4 regions of the Chryseobacterium sp. FR048 genome follow, and region 4 is predicted to be linked to each of the others. Evidence: riboswitches for the same ligand, from Rfam matches in the RefSeq annotation. Region 4 holds a riboswitch; each other region holds the start of a gene.
The links. Region 4 has a riboswitch for cobalamin ahead of AC106K_RS02565 (T9SS type A sorting domain-containing protein). Riboswitches for the same ligand answer to the same signal wherever they lie in the genome.
Positions count from the first base shown of each region.

Region 1: linked by a shared signal. The riboswitch ahead of AC106K_RS09915 (acyl-CoA thioesterase) and the one ahead of AC106K_RS02565 (T9SS type A sorting domain-containing protein) in region 4 are both predicted to bind cobalamin.
Region 2: linked by a shared signal. The riboswitch ahead of AC106K_RS15480 (TonB-dependent receptor plug domain-containing protein) and the one ahead of AC106K_RS02565 (T9SS type A sorting domain-containing protein) in region 4 are both predicted to bind cobalamin.
Region 3: linked by a shared signal. The riboswitch ahead of metE (5-methyltetrahydropteroyltriglutamate--homocysteine S-methyltransferase) and the one ahead of AC106K_RS02565 (T9SS type A sorting domain-containing protein) in region 4 are both predicted to bind cobalamin.

Region 1 covers NZ_JBXDSE010000003.1:132,592-136,481, reverse strand. The annotation lists gene AC106K_RS09925 (HD domain-containing protein) at 1-392, shown strand, start outside; gene AC106K_RS09920 (MutS-related protein) at 581-2,059, shown strand; gene AC106K_RS09915 (acyl-CoA thioesterase) at 2,080-2,463, opposite strand; cobalamin riboswitch at 2,580-2,760, opposite strand; gene AC106K_RS09910 (hypothetical protein) at 2,795-3,592, opposite strand; gene AC106K_RS09905 (hypothetical protein) at 3,812-3,890, opposite strand, start outside.
Region 2 covers NZ_JBXDSE010000005.1:147,283-151,172, forward strand. The annotation lists gene AC106K_RS15475 (YncE family protein) at 1-641, opposite strand, end outside; gene AC106K_RS15480 (TonB-dependent receptor plug domain-containing protein) at 638-2,623, opposite strand; cobalamin riboswitch at 2,783-2,968, opposite strand; gene AC106K_RS15485 (transporter) at 3,275-3,890, opposite strand, start outside.
Region 3 covers NZ_JBXDSE010000009.1:13,932-17,821, reverse strand. The annotation lists gene AC106K_RS22305 (LytTR family DNA-binding domain-containing protein) at 1-332, opposite strand, end outside; gene AC106K_RS22300 (hypothetical protein) at 583-831, shown strand; gene AC106K_RS22295 (LytR/AlgR family response regulator transcription factor) at 903-1,274, shown strand; gene AC106K_RS22290 (LytTR family transcriptional regulator DNA-binding domain-containing protein) at 1,275-1,463, shown strand; gene AC106K_RS22285 (Lrp/AsnC family transcriptional regulator) at 1,490-1,951, opposite strand; cobalamin riboswitch at 2,144-2,328, shown strand; gene metE (5-methyltetrahydropteroyltriglutamate--homocysteine S-methyltransferase) at 2,500-3,890, shown strand, end outside.
Region 4 covers NZ_JBXDSE010000001.1:590,942-594,831, forward strand. The annotation lists gene AC106K_RS02555 (T9SS type A sorting domain-containing protein) at 1-745, shown strand, start outside; gene AC106K_RS02560 (esterase-like activity of phytase family protein) at 918-2,186, opposite strand; cobalamin riboswitch at 2,447-2,638, shown strand; gene AC106K_RS02565 (T9SS type A sorting domain-containing protein) at 2,705-3,817, shown strand.

The DNA of each region.
Region 1 (3,890 bases), on a different contig from region 4:
TTTCTATCCACGATCTTGTAGAAATTGAAGCCGGAGATACCTTCCTTTTTGACGAAAAAGCCATGATAGGAAAGTTTGAAAGAGAAAAAGCTTCAGCACAAAAGATCTTCGGAATCCTGGATGAGCCACTGCGTACAGAATTCTTTAATCTTTGGCTTGAGTTTGAAGATGAAAAAACACCGGATGCTATTTTTGCCTGTGCCATCGACCGGATAATGCCATTTATCTTAAATTCCCATACTTCTGGAAAAAGCTGGACAGAAGCTGGTGTGACGGAGAAGCAAATCAGAAATATGCTTGAAAATGCCATTACCAGAGCATCAGATGAAATGGGAGAAGCTTTCGAACTATTGCTGAACAGAAGCCTGGAAACGGAAAAAGTTTTAAAATAAATGCTTGTAAGCAATTGGAAATATAAGAATCGGGCGGCCTTTGGCCGCCCGATTCTTTATGTAAACATTTGTTTAGAAGGATGTTTAATCAGAAAAATACTTTTCCGGATCGGTGGAGTATTTTTTTTGGTATAATAAAGAGAAAACCTGTAACTATTGATTGACTTCTGTGTCTAATTAAGATAAAAATGGATTTTGATCTTAATTCAATAAAGAAATATTATCTGTTTAAAAGAAATGATAAAGAAGTGTTTCAGGATATTCCGGATGAAACCGCTGAAGATCTGAATCTGGATCTTTTATTTTTTAAATTGGACCGGACAAAATCTAAAATAGGAAAGCAATATTTTTATTCAAAATTCAGGCTTATTACAGAAAGTAGGGACTCTTTTTCAGATCATTATACAGTGTATTTTGAGAGGAATAATACGTCACTGGCAGAGAAGGAATTGGAAAAGCTTAACAAGATCCGAGATTATGAGATTATTGAACTGATAGAAAATGATGTTTTCATTAATCGGAAGTATCTGAACTATGCGAAACTGTCCCTTATCTTGCTTTTCGTGATCCTTATCTGTGGTGTTTTTGTGAAACAGTTTCTGATGTTGACGATTCCATTGTTTTTTGTGAATGCCTATTATCATTATGCGAATAAAAACTATGTGGAATATTATAATACGATAATTTCCAGGTTGTATACTTCCATTTCTGTAGCTAGTAATATCAGCAGAACTCCGGAATTGGCAGAAGAATATAAAGCGATTAACCTGAAAAAACTAGTACGGACAATCAGGTCCAGCAATATTGCTGAACAACTGGCGAAAAACGAATTTTTGGTTGTTTTTTGGTTTTTATTGGAAATTTTAAGAATCACATTCAACCTGGAGATTTTTGGCTTCAGCAGAAAGGTAACCATTTTGAATGCTTCTAAAAATAACCTTCTGAAGGTCTATGAGTATATTGGAAAAATTGATACAGCGATCAATCTCTGTAAAATTCGAAATGAATATCCGGTATGTAGTCCTGTTTTTAAAGATCAGAAAGCAATACAGGTGGAAAAAATTTATCATCCGCTTATTGATGATTGTGTAAGGAATGATCTTAGCATTTCTAATGTTGGAATTGTGCTCACAGGCTCAAATATGTCCGGAAAGACTTCATTTATGCGGTCTTTAGCAGTAAATGCTATCGCTGCACAGGCTTTTGGTTTTTGCTTTGCCAATAGGTATGAAGCTCCTTTTATGCGGATTCTGACTTCTATTTCGATACAGGATGATATTAATGAAAACAAAAGCTATTATCTGGAGGAAGTATTGCGGATAAAGGGTTTCTTTGAAGAAACAGGATATAATCTGATCTTAATTGATGAAATTTTTAAAGGTACAGGAACCAAAGAAAGGATTGCTATAAGCAAAGCTGTTCTGAAAGCCATAAACTCTGATCGAAATCTGGTTTGCATCACAACACATGATCTGGAGATTGCCTATTTCCTGAAAGAAAATAATTACGATTTGTATTATTTTTCAGAAGAGATCCATAAAGATAAGCTTCAATTCACTTATACATTGAATAAAGGAGTCAATCAAAAACCCAATGCCATAAGAATTCTGGAAATGTATGAATATCCTCAGCAAATAATAGAAGAGGCCTATAAACTTCTGGAATAGTTATGGCATGGAAATCAAATTTATAAAATCTGGATTGGTTTTTTGAATTCGTCAATAGCCACAAAAGTGAAATCTCCTACGATCGCTTTTTCTCTTTCATAAGAATACATCTGCTCCGTATAGATCTCAACGCTTACTTTCATACTGGTTTTTCCTACATAGGATACTTTTCCGATCAGTTCTACAATCGTTCCGGCTGGAATAGGCTTTTTAAAATCGATCTTATCACTGCTTACCGTTACTACTCTTTTTCTTGCAAATCGGGTCGCTGCAATGAAGGCTACTTCATCCATCAGCTGCATGGCCGTACCTCCGAAAAGGGTATCATAATGATTGGTTGTGTTGGGGAAAACCGCTTTAAAAATTCTGGTTTCGGCAGCTTCAATTCTTTCTTCTGTAGTCATATTTCATTATTAATTAAAGCGAAATGAAATCGTATCAAAACAACAGAATAATGACAGGAACCTTAGAAATTCCTGAAACAATCCATCAGATCAATAAAACTTCAGATCGCGAAAGTTTTTTGTTTAAGAAAAAGGCAGGTCTCCTGACTTGTAACATCTTTTATCTCCTTCCCATGCCTCGCACAGTGGATCTCTTGATAAAGATTTCAGTTACTTACAGTTGCGCGACAGTCCGTGATTTTCACACGGTTCCCTTTTAATCTGCGGTTAGGCAGAACCAGTTTCTGTGATGAATAAGCGTTAAAACTTTTCGGGGGCAAAAATAATGAATTTATTCCGGATTATGGTAAATAATCTGGCTGATCACTCTTCCTTTCTTGATGGTCCACAGGGTAGTATATCTGTTTTCCCCGCTACCATTGATCATATAAAGGAAAATATTATCATTGTCAAGAGCGGTTACTCCTACGTTCTCAAAATCCATCGTAGGCTGAAACATATTTTTGATGGCTTCTCTTACAAAAACAGAACCTCTTCCCGGTTGCTGTACCCTGATCGATTTGATTTCGGTCATTCCTTCAGGAAGATCATTTCCGATTCCCCAGGGTTTTACCTTATCAATGGTAAGCAGTTTGCCTTCCGCATCTTTTTCTTTCTTGCGGTAGCCGGCATTGGAAGGGTAGACATCGATCACCACCTTGCTTCTCTGAGCAGTAGGAACTTTCGGATCAGAATTGTCTGTGAAAATAAGTGATCTTCCGTTTTTAGACTTGGACGGAGTGTAGGCTGGAAGTTGGTCTATATAAGCGATACGTTCTTTATTCACCATTCCCTCCTTATCAAGAGTTTCATAGCGTACAAACGGTTTATCTTCGTCCTGCTTTTCAGGATATTTGATCCAGATCCATTCCGTTTCTCCCGGAGCGGGCTTTACATAAACAAAAACATCCCCTTTACGCATACGGATCTTATCTACAATTTTTCTGTAGTTATCTTTATGTACACGTACGTTGGCATAGCCTTCTTCAGCTTTTACGACTCCGAAGGGCACTTTATTCTGTCCTTTTACAAAAGCTAAAGAGAAAATACTGAATGCTGACAGGTACAATGCTTTGTTTATGAAAGTCATCTTGAAATTTTTTTAATCCCCAAATATATAAATTAAATGCTTTTCTGAAGATAATTATGCTGTTGCAGTTCCTTTAAATATTGTATTTGTTTCAGATGTTCATTTTTAAGCAGCAGTATTTTGTCTGAAATCTTCAGAATATTCCGGGAATGACGATCAGAAATGATAAAAGATAAAAACAAAAAAAGAGTGTTTGAAACACCCTTTTTATTGATTACGTTAAGATTCAGTAGTCTGTTTGGAATGACCATAGATGGCTTCCGGATCATTTTTAAGGAAATAGGAATATACTCCATAG
Region 2 (3,890 bases), on a different contig from region 4:
GTAAAACTGTTCAGATCTATTACAGAAACGGTATTGTCGTAATTGGGGGCACGATACCCTCCGGAATTGGCAACGAATAATCTGTTTCCTACAATTTCCATTTCCTCGGGCTGATAACCTACGGTAACCTCACGTTGAATGGAAAGAGAAACCGTATCAATTTCCACTACTTTTCCTTTAGGTGCTTTCGGGTTAATATCTACCGGTCCGGCATAACTGCTTGCATACCCTTTTCCCTCTTTGAAGGTTAAATATCTGCAGTTCTGCAACGGAATAGAAGTAATACGTTTCGCGGTCTTTGCATCAAGAACCTCAATTTTATTGGAAACATTTACAACAATATACAGTTTGCTGCCATAGATTTTAATATCATTTCCTACATCACCCAGCTCTTTCACTACATTCGGGTTGATCTCGGCATAGATATTCCGGTAATAGGTTCCTTTGGTATAATCAAAAAAATCCAGGGTACATTTATTACTTCCCATATTCCCTTCATTCAGCATATAAAAGCCTTTTATTGCTGTATTTTCTGAGGGAAGCCCTTCTACCACTTCCTGACGGACAATAATATCATCCGTACGGCACGAAGCAAGAAAAGCTAATACAAAAAATAAAAGATAAAAGTTTAGTTTTCTCATAAGGTGAAGTTTAGAATAAGTTTAAAGTTTCTTCCCGGCATCGGATAGTTGATCACCACATCATAATACTGGTTGAAAATATTATTCATTTCAAGGCTTACTTTAAATTGATGACTAGCCCAGTTAAATTTTTTCTGAACAGCCAGATCATGGGTATACCAGGGTTGTACATAATTGTACTGAATATTGTCCTGGTTCACATCATACCGCTTTCCTACGTACATCGCGCTGTAATTGAAACTCCAGTCCTTATAATCTGCCATCAGGCTAAATGATCCGCTATGCCATGGTGTGTAAGGAATCTGATTCTTATAGAAGGTATCTTCCGGATCACTCACATCTCTTGCGCTTTGGTAGGTATAAGAAATCAATGGCCTTAGTCTTACCTGTCCCAGCTGTACATCAGTCCGGATATTCACATCCGCGCCTATGATCTCAACCAATCCAAGATTCATCATCAGCCATCGGAACATGCTTCCGTTAGGTGCTGCTATGATTTTATCCTGTACTTTGTTGTAATAACCATCTACTTTTATATAAAAGTTTTTAAAGAAACGGTTGTCATAATTTTTCTGATAGGTAAATCCTACATCATACTGATTGGTAAATTCCGGCTTCAGATAGGTATTTCCGATATTGGTGTAATACAGATCATTAAAGGTAGGCAGACGGAAAATTCTTTTATAAAAGGCTCTGAGGGTAAGTTCCGGAATAGTTTCAGGCTGATAGCTCATAAAAACTGCCGGGGTCCATTCTCTGCTGTCTCCAGGTCTTTTGTTTTTTCTTACTTCTTCAAAAGTGAATGTTCCCAAAAGACTTCCCAGAATTTTGAACCTGTTCCACTGATAGGTTGTTGCCAATGCCACTAGTGTTGTATAACGGGTAGGATAAGAGAAATTATCCAGATTAGCATTAAGATTATTATACTGAAAGTCTCCACTTAAGCTGACATCCCAATTGGGCGTGATAGAATAGATGTTGGAGGAAGAAAGATATACTTCTCTTTGAATGTAGGTATTATCCGTGTGCATCACTGACTGCGAACGAACCGTATCCATAAAGCGGGTATAATCGTAGGCAAATTTTGCTTTCAACTGTGTCTCAAATCTGGGGAACAGCTTCTTTTTCAAATTGGCCTGTACGAAATAATTTTCGTCTGAAAGTCTTGCTCCCCGGCCTCCAAAACGACCATTAACAATAGGAGCAGGCATTCCCCGGTCTGAAATATAGCCATACCCTCTTATCGTCCAGCTTCCGTCATTTAAAGTCCCGTTTACAGATGTTTCGAAACGTTTTGCCCTGATGTCTGAGTCCTGTCTTTTTGCTATGGTATCATAAGCCTGCTGGCCATCCGGATATTTTTTGGCATAGCGAAATCTATAAATCCCGTCACTTTGCAGAAATTCTGCACTGGCACTTGCCGAGATCCTGTCTGAGATTTTCTGCTCCAGCCGGAATGACGGATTGAAAAGGTCAATAGAAGCACTTTTTGCTCTTATCACAAGATTGGTCTTCTTTGTTCCTTTAAATACGGGAATTCTGGGCTGCAGATAAATAGATCCCGAGGAACCGAAATCCTTTGCAGGCTGAAAAATCTCGCTTTTCTGCCCGTTATATAAAGATATTTCTTCCAGATCATCCAGAGAATATCTTCCAAGATCTACCAGGCCGTTCTGAGCATTTCCTAATTGAATACCATCATAGAAAACCCCTACATGCTGGCTTCCCAGACTTCGGATATTAATGGTTTTTAAACCTCCTATCCCGCCATAATCTTTGATCTGAACTCCGGAAAAGTATCGTATGGCATCTGCAACGGAATAACTGTTCAGTCTTTCAAGCTGATCGCCCTGGATAACTTGCGCCGGAATAATTTCTTTAAAATTCTTTTTGTAAAGGCTGATCACCTTAATGGTTTCTTCCTTCAGGCTGTCTTTTTTCCTGGTTTGAGAAAACAGGAGTTGAGATGTTAACACCAACACAGTGAAAACAATTTTATAAAGTCGAGATGTAATCAGTTTTGCCACCATTAGCTCATTCATGGATAATGATGACGCTAATGGATATAAGAAAGCAACGACAAAGCACAGCTGTCACTGCACAGAATCATTGTTGTCCTAAGCTTTATTCCACGAAAGCGTCAAACGTTTAATTTTCTGGCAGGTCTTCTGACTTACTCCATTTTTGAAATCCTTCCCATTAAAAAAACAGTGGATATTTTCTTCAAAAACTTTGGTGCGGAGCTTACAGCAGCGGGTCTGTTCCGGATTTTCACCGGATTCCCTTTTAAGAGCTTTTTACGGCTCACCAAATTTCGGCAAAGATAGACAATTATTAATATATATTCATCAATAACGAAATGATTCACAATATTATAAATATAATGATTGTAAAAACCGCTTTTCAGTAAAGAAATGATTAAAATGGGACATCAAGATCCCGGTCCTGATATTTAGACTAAAAAAGAGGTTATCTCAATAATGAAACAACCTCTTTTATTGGCCACTAATGCACGAATTATTTTATTCGTTTGATCTAAAACAAAACACAAACTACACCTTAAAGGATTCTTTTGTCATCATAAAAATGTATCATTTTATTCGTGAATTAGTGGCAAAAAACATCTTCATTGGCTATATTCCAATATTTACAAAAATGCTGAACCTTGATCTGGCCTCAATGTCTCCTCCTGCCAGATGGGTATAAACAGGAAGCATGAGCTCACTTCCCAAACTGAACTTTTTATACGAAGCTTCAAATCCCACCTTTCCGTACAACGCACTTCCGGCAGTATTCGGCAGCCCTTCACCAAATTGTTTGTTTTGAGCATAGACTTCTCCCTGAAGCCCGGTTTTAGCAGAAAAAATAGTTTTTTCATTTCCTGCGATCTGATAAAAACCTGTGGCCGCATAGTTCCATTGGTTTCCGAAACGATAATGTTTTTTGTTTTCGGATTTAATGGTGTAATCGGTATTGATCAATACTGCCACTTTATTTTTCTGAAACTTATAGTTCAAAGCCGCCTGATAATCCCAACTTCCGGTTCCCAGCTGAAAACTTGGGTTGACACCGGATATTCCTTTTTCATCAAATTTACCAAGAGGAACTTTCACTCCCAAGCCTCCGCTAAGCTGGTGGGAATTATCTTTGGAGTTCATCAATCTGTAAATTCCCATCAGGTTCAGATCTCCGATTCCATTAATGCCGATGTCACCCTGCATAGTCTTTTTTTCATGAAAATGGAAAGGA
Region 3 (3,890 bases), on a different contig from region 4:
CTCACAATTGAAGCAATACAGGGAAGTATAGTAAGGTGTATGATGATTGGGAATACAATGAATATTGCCGTTTTGGTAAAATGCTGAAGACCTGTATTTCTTATCTTTTGGTACAAAACCATCAGGATCGGAATATAGAGAAACCATATGCTCTTAAATAATAATGATTCGCTGAAGCTGAAAGTATATCCGCTTCTTTTTGATTCCCAGAAATCCTGAAAAATATGTAAACCTACAATCATAATAATAATCCCGGAAAGCATGATAAACAAGGCTTTCATATTCAATGGAAAGCGGAAAGGCATGTTCTTATTTGAAATTGAGTATATCATTTTCGTAGAGTTTTGGAGGTTTTCATCCTCTATCAAATATACTGAAAAAATGAGTGTTCATTGCTATGGTACTGAAAATGAGTAGATCTCTGTAACTATAGCTTCATTGCTTTTAGAGAGGTATAGGTAAATAAGAATTTAATGCCGTTTATATTCTCTTTTTTGTATTTTTAAAACTCATAAAACAGATGAATGATCTGAAGCTTCAGGACGATATAATCTGGAAAAACAATAACCAAACCTTTAAATAATGGAGAAAAAATTAAACGAGCTTACTGACCAGGAATTACTGGATAAAAATAAAAAGATCCAATCCGGCAAAATAATGAATGCCGTGCTCTTAGGATGTTTAATTGGAGTTGCGATTTACAGTACCATAAAAAATGGAGTAGGAATTTTTACGCTGCTTCCACTTGTATTCGTTGCTTTTACCATCAATGCATGGAAAAAAGATAATCAGGCTTTGAAAGATGAACTGAAATCCAGAAACTTAATATAAAAGCATATAGAAATAATTGAGTCCAATGATTCTGTCAATGGACTCAATTATAGCTTGTTATTTATGAACAGGTGGAGATCACTTGTCCTGTCATCTTCACGACAGCCTACGATCAGTTTTGGATGAATGCTTTTGAAACCAATGGAATTGAATATCTTTTAAAACCTTTTTCTCAGGACCGCTTCAAAAAGGTCTGGGATAAATTCATGTTGCTGAGAGATCAGGCATTAGGAAAAACCGATGTTTTGAGCCAGCTTCAACAGATGCTGAGTCAGTCTAATCCGGAAAAAAAATATAAAAGCCGCTTTACAGTGAGTACCCATCAGGGAATCTACTTTGTCAACACTGAAGATATTCTTTTTTTTGAGGCGGAAGAAGGAATTGTCTTTGCTATTGATACGGCAGGTAAAAAGCATCCGCTGAATGAGTCTACTTTAAAGTAGATTGAAAATCAACTTGACCCAATCTCTTTTTTTAGAATCAACCGGGGACAGCTTGTCCAGAAAAAGCACGTTGAGAAAATAGAACGCTATAATAAAAATACACTGGCCCTTCAGATAAAAGGCTTTCAAGGCCACCTGATCACAAGTCAGAGCAATACTGCCTCTTTCCGGAAATGGATCGAAGAATGATGTGGTAAAAAAATGAATGAGATTATTTATATGGTCAGGCCATGATTGTTTTTCACTTCAGCCATTACAAATGTGCTATGTGTACTCCCGATAGAATCTACCGAGCCCAGTTTGTTAAATACAAAATCCTGATAATGTTTCATATCCCGAACCTGAACTTTCAGAAGGAAATCAAAATCTCCGGAGATATTGTAGCATTCGGCAACTTCTTCAATTTCCAGAATTTCATTCACAAAATCATAGCCCACAGATCGGTCGTGAATCTTTAATTTGATCTGACAGAAAACTGTAAATCCACGGTTGAGTTTTTCAGCATCCAATACAGCTGCATACCTTTTTACGTAGCCTTCCTGCTCAAGTCTTTTTACCCTTTCAAAAACAGGGGAAGGAGAGAGGTTGACTTCTTTGGCAAGCTCTTTAACGGTCAGTTTAGCATTTTTTTGAAGCAGTCTCAGTAACTGTACATCTTTATTATCAAGTTCTTCCACAGAATATTATTCTTTAAGAGTATAAAAACGATCAAATTTACAGAATTATATTCTGTTTCAAATTTATTTTTAAGTTTAATTTGCTTAATTTTATCATGTTTGTTATTTGTTTATTCTGTATAATTAATTTTACACAAAATTAAAATCTTTTGAAAGTATCGATTGATATAGACAAAAGATACAGTTCTTTATACTTCATCAAACAGGAAAGGTTTTACTTAAGGTAGATTAATAGGGAATCGTGTGAGAATCACGAGCTGTCGCGCAACTGTAAGTAACACACAAAGGTTTCTATCCACGCATATCCACTGCCAGAAGCGGGAAGGATGATAGAAGCCGTTACAAGTCAGGAGACCTGCCTTTACTGAATTGACAATGCTTTCGCGGTCTGAAGCCTGGGTCATACAGATGATATAATGGATATGCATTTTCTTTTAAGAGAATTTGTATTGCCGGGTATGTCGCTGTGAGCCTGTGAATTTCTGTAAAAGCATTACGAAGCATTTCAAAGAGCTTTACCATTAAGTTTAACTAAAAAATTGTAAAAAATGCAAACTCACATTCTGGGCTATCCGCGTATTGGTAGCAAAAGAGAACTTAAAAAAGCCTGCGAGCAGTATTGGTCAGGTAAAATTGTTTTGGAAGAGCTTCTTACCGTGGGAAGGAATATCTGTAACCAAAACTGGAACATTCAGAAAGAAGCCGGTATAGACCTTATTCCGTGTAACGATTTTTCCTATTATGATCAGGTTTTGGATATGAGCTTAATTGTAGGTGCTATCCCGAAACGTTACCATGAAATAGCACTTAAAAAAAACAGCACCGAACTGGATCTTTATTTTGCTATGGCCAGAGGTTACCAGAAAGATGGGCTGGATATTACGGCCATGGAAATGACCAAATGGTTCGATACCAATTATCATTATATCGTTCCTGAGTTTTATAAAAATCAACAGTTTAAACTAAGCTCAGATAAAATTTTTAATGAATTTGCAGGAGCAAAACAGGCCGGAATCAATGCAAAGCCGGTCATCATCGGGCCTGTTTCTTATCTTCTTTTAGGGAAAGAAAAAGAGGACGGTTTTGATAAACTGGAACTGGCTGGAAATCTTCTTCCTGTTTATATTGAAATTTTAACAAGGCTTCAGGAGCAGGGCGCCGAATGGATTCAGTTTGATGAACCGTTTCTAGCATTGGATATATCGGAGAAAACAAAAGAAACCTATCAGTCTATCTATTCCGAAATCAGAAAAAAATTCCCGAAGCTAAAACTGATTGTTGCCACTTATTTTGATGGCTTAAAGGATAATCTATCCCTTGCAGTCTCAATTCCGGTGAATGTACTGCATATAGATCTTGTCAGAAATCCTGAGCAGCTGGAAGAAGTTTTGAATGTAATTCCTGAACATTTAAGCCTGTCACTGGGCCTTGTTGATGGACGGAATATCTGGAAAAACGATTATGAAAAATCACTGAATTTCATTACAAAAGCAATCGAAAAAGTAGGCCATGAAAGAATATTTATAGCGCCGTCCTGCTCACTCCTTCATGCTCCGTGCGATCTTGATTTTGAAACAGAACTTAATCCGGAAATCAAAAACTGGCTGGCATTTGCCAGGCAGAAAGTAAAAGAAGTTGTTGCTCTTAAAGAACTTGCTGAAGGAACCGGAAATAAAGATATTCTTACTGATTTTGAAGAAAATAAGAAAGCGGTTGCCCATAGAAAGACATCGTCTCTCATTCATAATAATCAGGTAAAACAGAGAGCCGGGGCGATTACTGAAAAAGAGGCTCAAAGGAATAATGTTTTTAAAATCCGTAAAGAAGAGCAGCAGAAAATATTAAAGCTTCCTTTATTTCCTACCACTACCATTGGTTCATTTCCGCAAACGGCAGAAGTAAGAAGCTGGAGGGCACAATTCAAAAAAGGAAATCTGAC
Region 4 (3,890 bases):
TCTAAAAACAAATACAATTTTCACAAATTTTGATCCATATCCTAATTCCAGGGTATTAAAAAGCATTACAGCGGAAAATTGTACCGCTTTAGTGAATTTAGATTTTCAGACTCATCATTCTTTAGAATCACTTAATTTATACAATTGTTCCGGTTTACAATCTTTAATTCTTCCATCTTTTTATCAATCCTATTTTCCCAATTTAAGTTATTTAAATATTAAAAAGTGTTATTCTTTGAAGACATTGGAAGTTTCCAGAACTCCACTTACTTCTATAGATGCTTCAGACTGCTCACTTTTAGAAAATTTTTATTTAAGTTATGTAGACAATTTACTATTTGTTAATATTAAAAATAATTCTATAGAAACAAATACCTCATTTAATAATTACAATAGTAATTTATCTATGTGTGTAGATAATGCGCAACTTGCCAGTCTGCAAACGACTTATCCAGATATTACATTTACTTCAAATTGTGGATCTACATTAGGCACAGACTCTCATGATTTTGATAAAAATGAAATAAAATTATATCCAAATCCTGCAAAAGATTTTGTAGAATTAAAATCTAAAGAAAACATTAAGAATATTCAATTGTTTGATGAACAGGGGAGATTAATCATCAACAGAAATTATAATCAAAACCTCATCAAAATAGATTTATCTTCTCAAACCAGTGGTATTTATTTACTAAAAATAAAAACTGATACATCTGAATCTGCAAAGAAAATTATTAAAAAATAAATTATTGTCTGTTTATCTATCAATTCCGGCTTATCAATCCATATGAGTATTAGTCAGAAATTTCTTATTACAGGCTTTTTTTATCCATAATTTTCTTTAAAAATAAAAAAACTTGATAAAATAAAAACGGCGGAATCTTCGATTCCGCCGTTTTCCGTTAAAAAAAATCTAATTATTGAATATCGACTACATACATTGTTCCTTTATCTACCTTTCCTGTTTTAGGCAGAATTTTCGCCTTAGGATTACCGTTTCCATCATCTACCACTCCAAAATCATCATCATTGAAAACAGCCAGTTTATTATTTCCTAAATAAACGATTCCTTCAAATTTATCATGTTCATATCCCAGTTTTTTCACCAGATCCACTGCCAGTGTCTTTGAAACCGCTTTAATCCCTGCATTGGTAATTTCATCCCATGAACATTGCTCCAAAGCTTTACCGTTTATCTTCATTCCGTCTACAGCGTTAATGTCTGTTCCGGTTACATCTGTAGCATTGGCCAGGTTGATTCTGTATACTTTTTTAATACCTCCCTGAGATCCGAAATTACCGTCTCTTTCGATCACTAAAAATTCATTATTGCTTAATGCTGTAATATCGCACACTGAGTCAGAAGCTCCACCATCCTGTCTGTATAGAAACTGTTTGGTCTGTCCTGTATTAGTATCAAATGTCACAATTCTTGTGAGCGTGGTATTGGTTGCCAGTGCCTTTGTAGGGACAAACATCATCGACTGTATGGTACCTACCAGCGTTCTTCCGTCCGGGGTCATACAAAGTCCTTCCATTCCTCTATTGGCTCTTCTTTTGGCCAGCACGGCAGGCAATTTTCGGGGTCCGGTATTCACACCGATCGGGCTTATTCTCTCCATCTCCATTCCTTCTGCACTGTAATGAACGATATGAGGGCCATATTCATCAGAAACCCAGAATGTACCATCCGGTGCAGCCACGATACTCTCACTGTCTAATCCATAATTATCCGTTCCTAAGATATTTCCCGAAGCATCATAGGCAATTTCTCCTGTACTTCCCATACCTACAGGGTTTGGAAGGCCTGTGATAGGTTTTCCGGCTGGATTTTTAAGCTTTATATATTTGATCACTTCAATATTTCCGTCTGCATTCACTTTGAAATGCATAATGGTAGGTGTAAAATCAGGAGTAAGGAATTTCTTCCCGTTCAGATAATCCGTATTAGGACCTCTGTCTGTAATGACATAAAACTCACCTTTTCTGGTAGGATGGGCTGCTGCCCCGGAACCAAACCCGCCATTGATCACATCTACCCCATTGATGGTAGCCAGTTTAGTGAACGGAAATTCCTGAGGAAGTTTAGAATAATTGATGGCAATATCCTGGTTGTTCAGCGTATCGTCATCTTTACATGATGCCAATGCAGCCAACATCAAAACAGATAATAGTAGTTTTTTCATATTCTCTTTTATGGCTGCGAAAATATACATTGATTGTAAACTGATCTTGAATATAATGATAATTGTATTTTAACAATAGAACCTGTAAAATGAATTCAATATAAACATTAATACATCGAATTACAATCTGAAAATACAAACAGAAACCCAAATTATTTATGAATTTATAAAAAAACTCTTCTCTAACAACATACTGAGCCCTTTAATAACAGAAAACCGCATTATAATTCACAAAATGAACCTCAAAAATTTATATGATATATTTGCAGCGTTTTTAAGGTTGAACATCGTTCATTAATAGGGAATCAAGTGAGAATACCATTCAATTCTTGAGCTGTACCCGCAACTGTAAGCTGTTTTACCTGTAGCTATATAATACCACTGAGCCAATTGCTTGGGAAGGTTTGCTATAGGATGTGAGCCAGGAGACCTGCCTTGAATACATTTTAACTTCAGGAAGACATGTATGTTTTTTCTGTCTATAAGTTTCGGGAATAAAACTTTAATTTAATTATATCATGAGAAAAATCTATTTCTTCTTCTTACTGCTTAGTATGCAGTTTTTCTTCGCCCAATTTACAGAAAACGACATTAAATTCTGGGTGGGAACAGGTTCTAAAAAGGCTTATTTCATTGCCGATTTCAATGACAACAACAGTCCAAAATCTTATGCATGGGGGTATCGTTTTGATGCTAACAATTTAAACGCGGAAGACATGATCAATGCTATTATATCTGCAGAACCTAAAATGGAAGCGGATATTCCTTCAGGATTTCTATACAGTTTCAAATACAATCATCATGCCCCAAGCACCGATGATAGTTGGATAACCTGGACTGGCCTAAGTGCCGGGAATATGTCTAATCAAAATAATGGCGTAGGATATACAACTTTAAAAGATGGGCTATGGTTTGGGATCAAATATGGTTTGGATGATGTGAATATTCCTCCTTCCACTCCTGTTCCTGCCTACAGCTCTCAATGGTATACTTCATCTCAGATTACCAACTGGATTGGAACCGGAACCAATAAAAGTCTTGTTGTTCTAGATTTTGGAACCAATAGCTCAAACGGTAATGCCCATTCTTTTGTTTTTGGAATCAAATACAACGGTACCTTAACAGCTGAGCAGGCACTACAGCTGATCCAGTCTCAGACTTCTTATTTTAATTTTACATCAGCCAACAATCAGGTTTCTACTCTTTCATTAAACAGCTTTACCGGAAATACTTCCGGATCAGGTAGCTGGAAAGTGTACAAAGGAAAAGATCTGTCGAGCTGGCAGAAAAAAAACAATCTATCTCAAATTCAATTAGGTAATAATGACTGGCTGGGCTTAAGTTTTGGAGAAAGAAGACCGTTTACCCCTACAGAAGCAGCCAATGCTACGCTGGGAGTTTCTCAGGTCAATAAGAAAATTGTGGGTGTTTATCCTAATCCGGCAAGTGATTTTATCAAGATCGAAACTTCAGAAAACCTGAAAGAGGTGAATGTTTATTCTGTGACGGGTCAGAAAGTGATGACTTCACAGGCTTCAAAAATCAATATTCAGGCTTTAAATAAAGGAATTTATTTTGTTGAGATTAAAACTTCTGAAAGTTCTACAATCCACAAGATGATTAAGAAATAAAAAAGCACTCTTGAGGTGATTTTTTGGGAGGGAGTGACAAACTTCTGCACAAAAAGTGCTGTTACCATTGCCT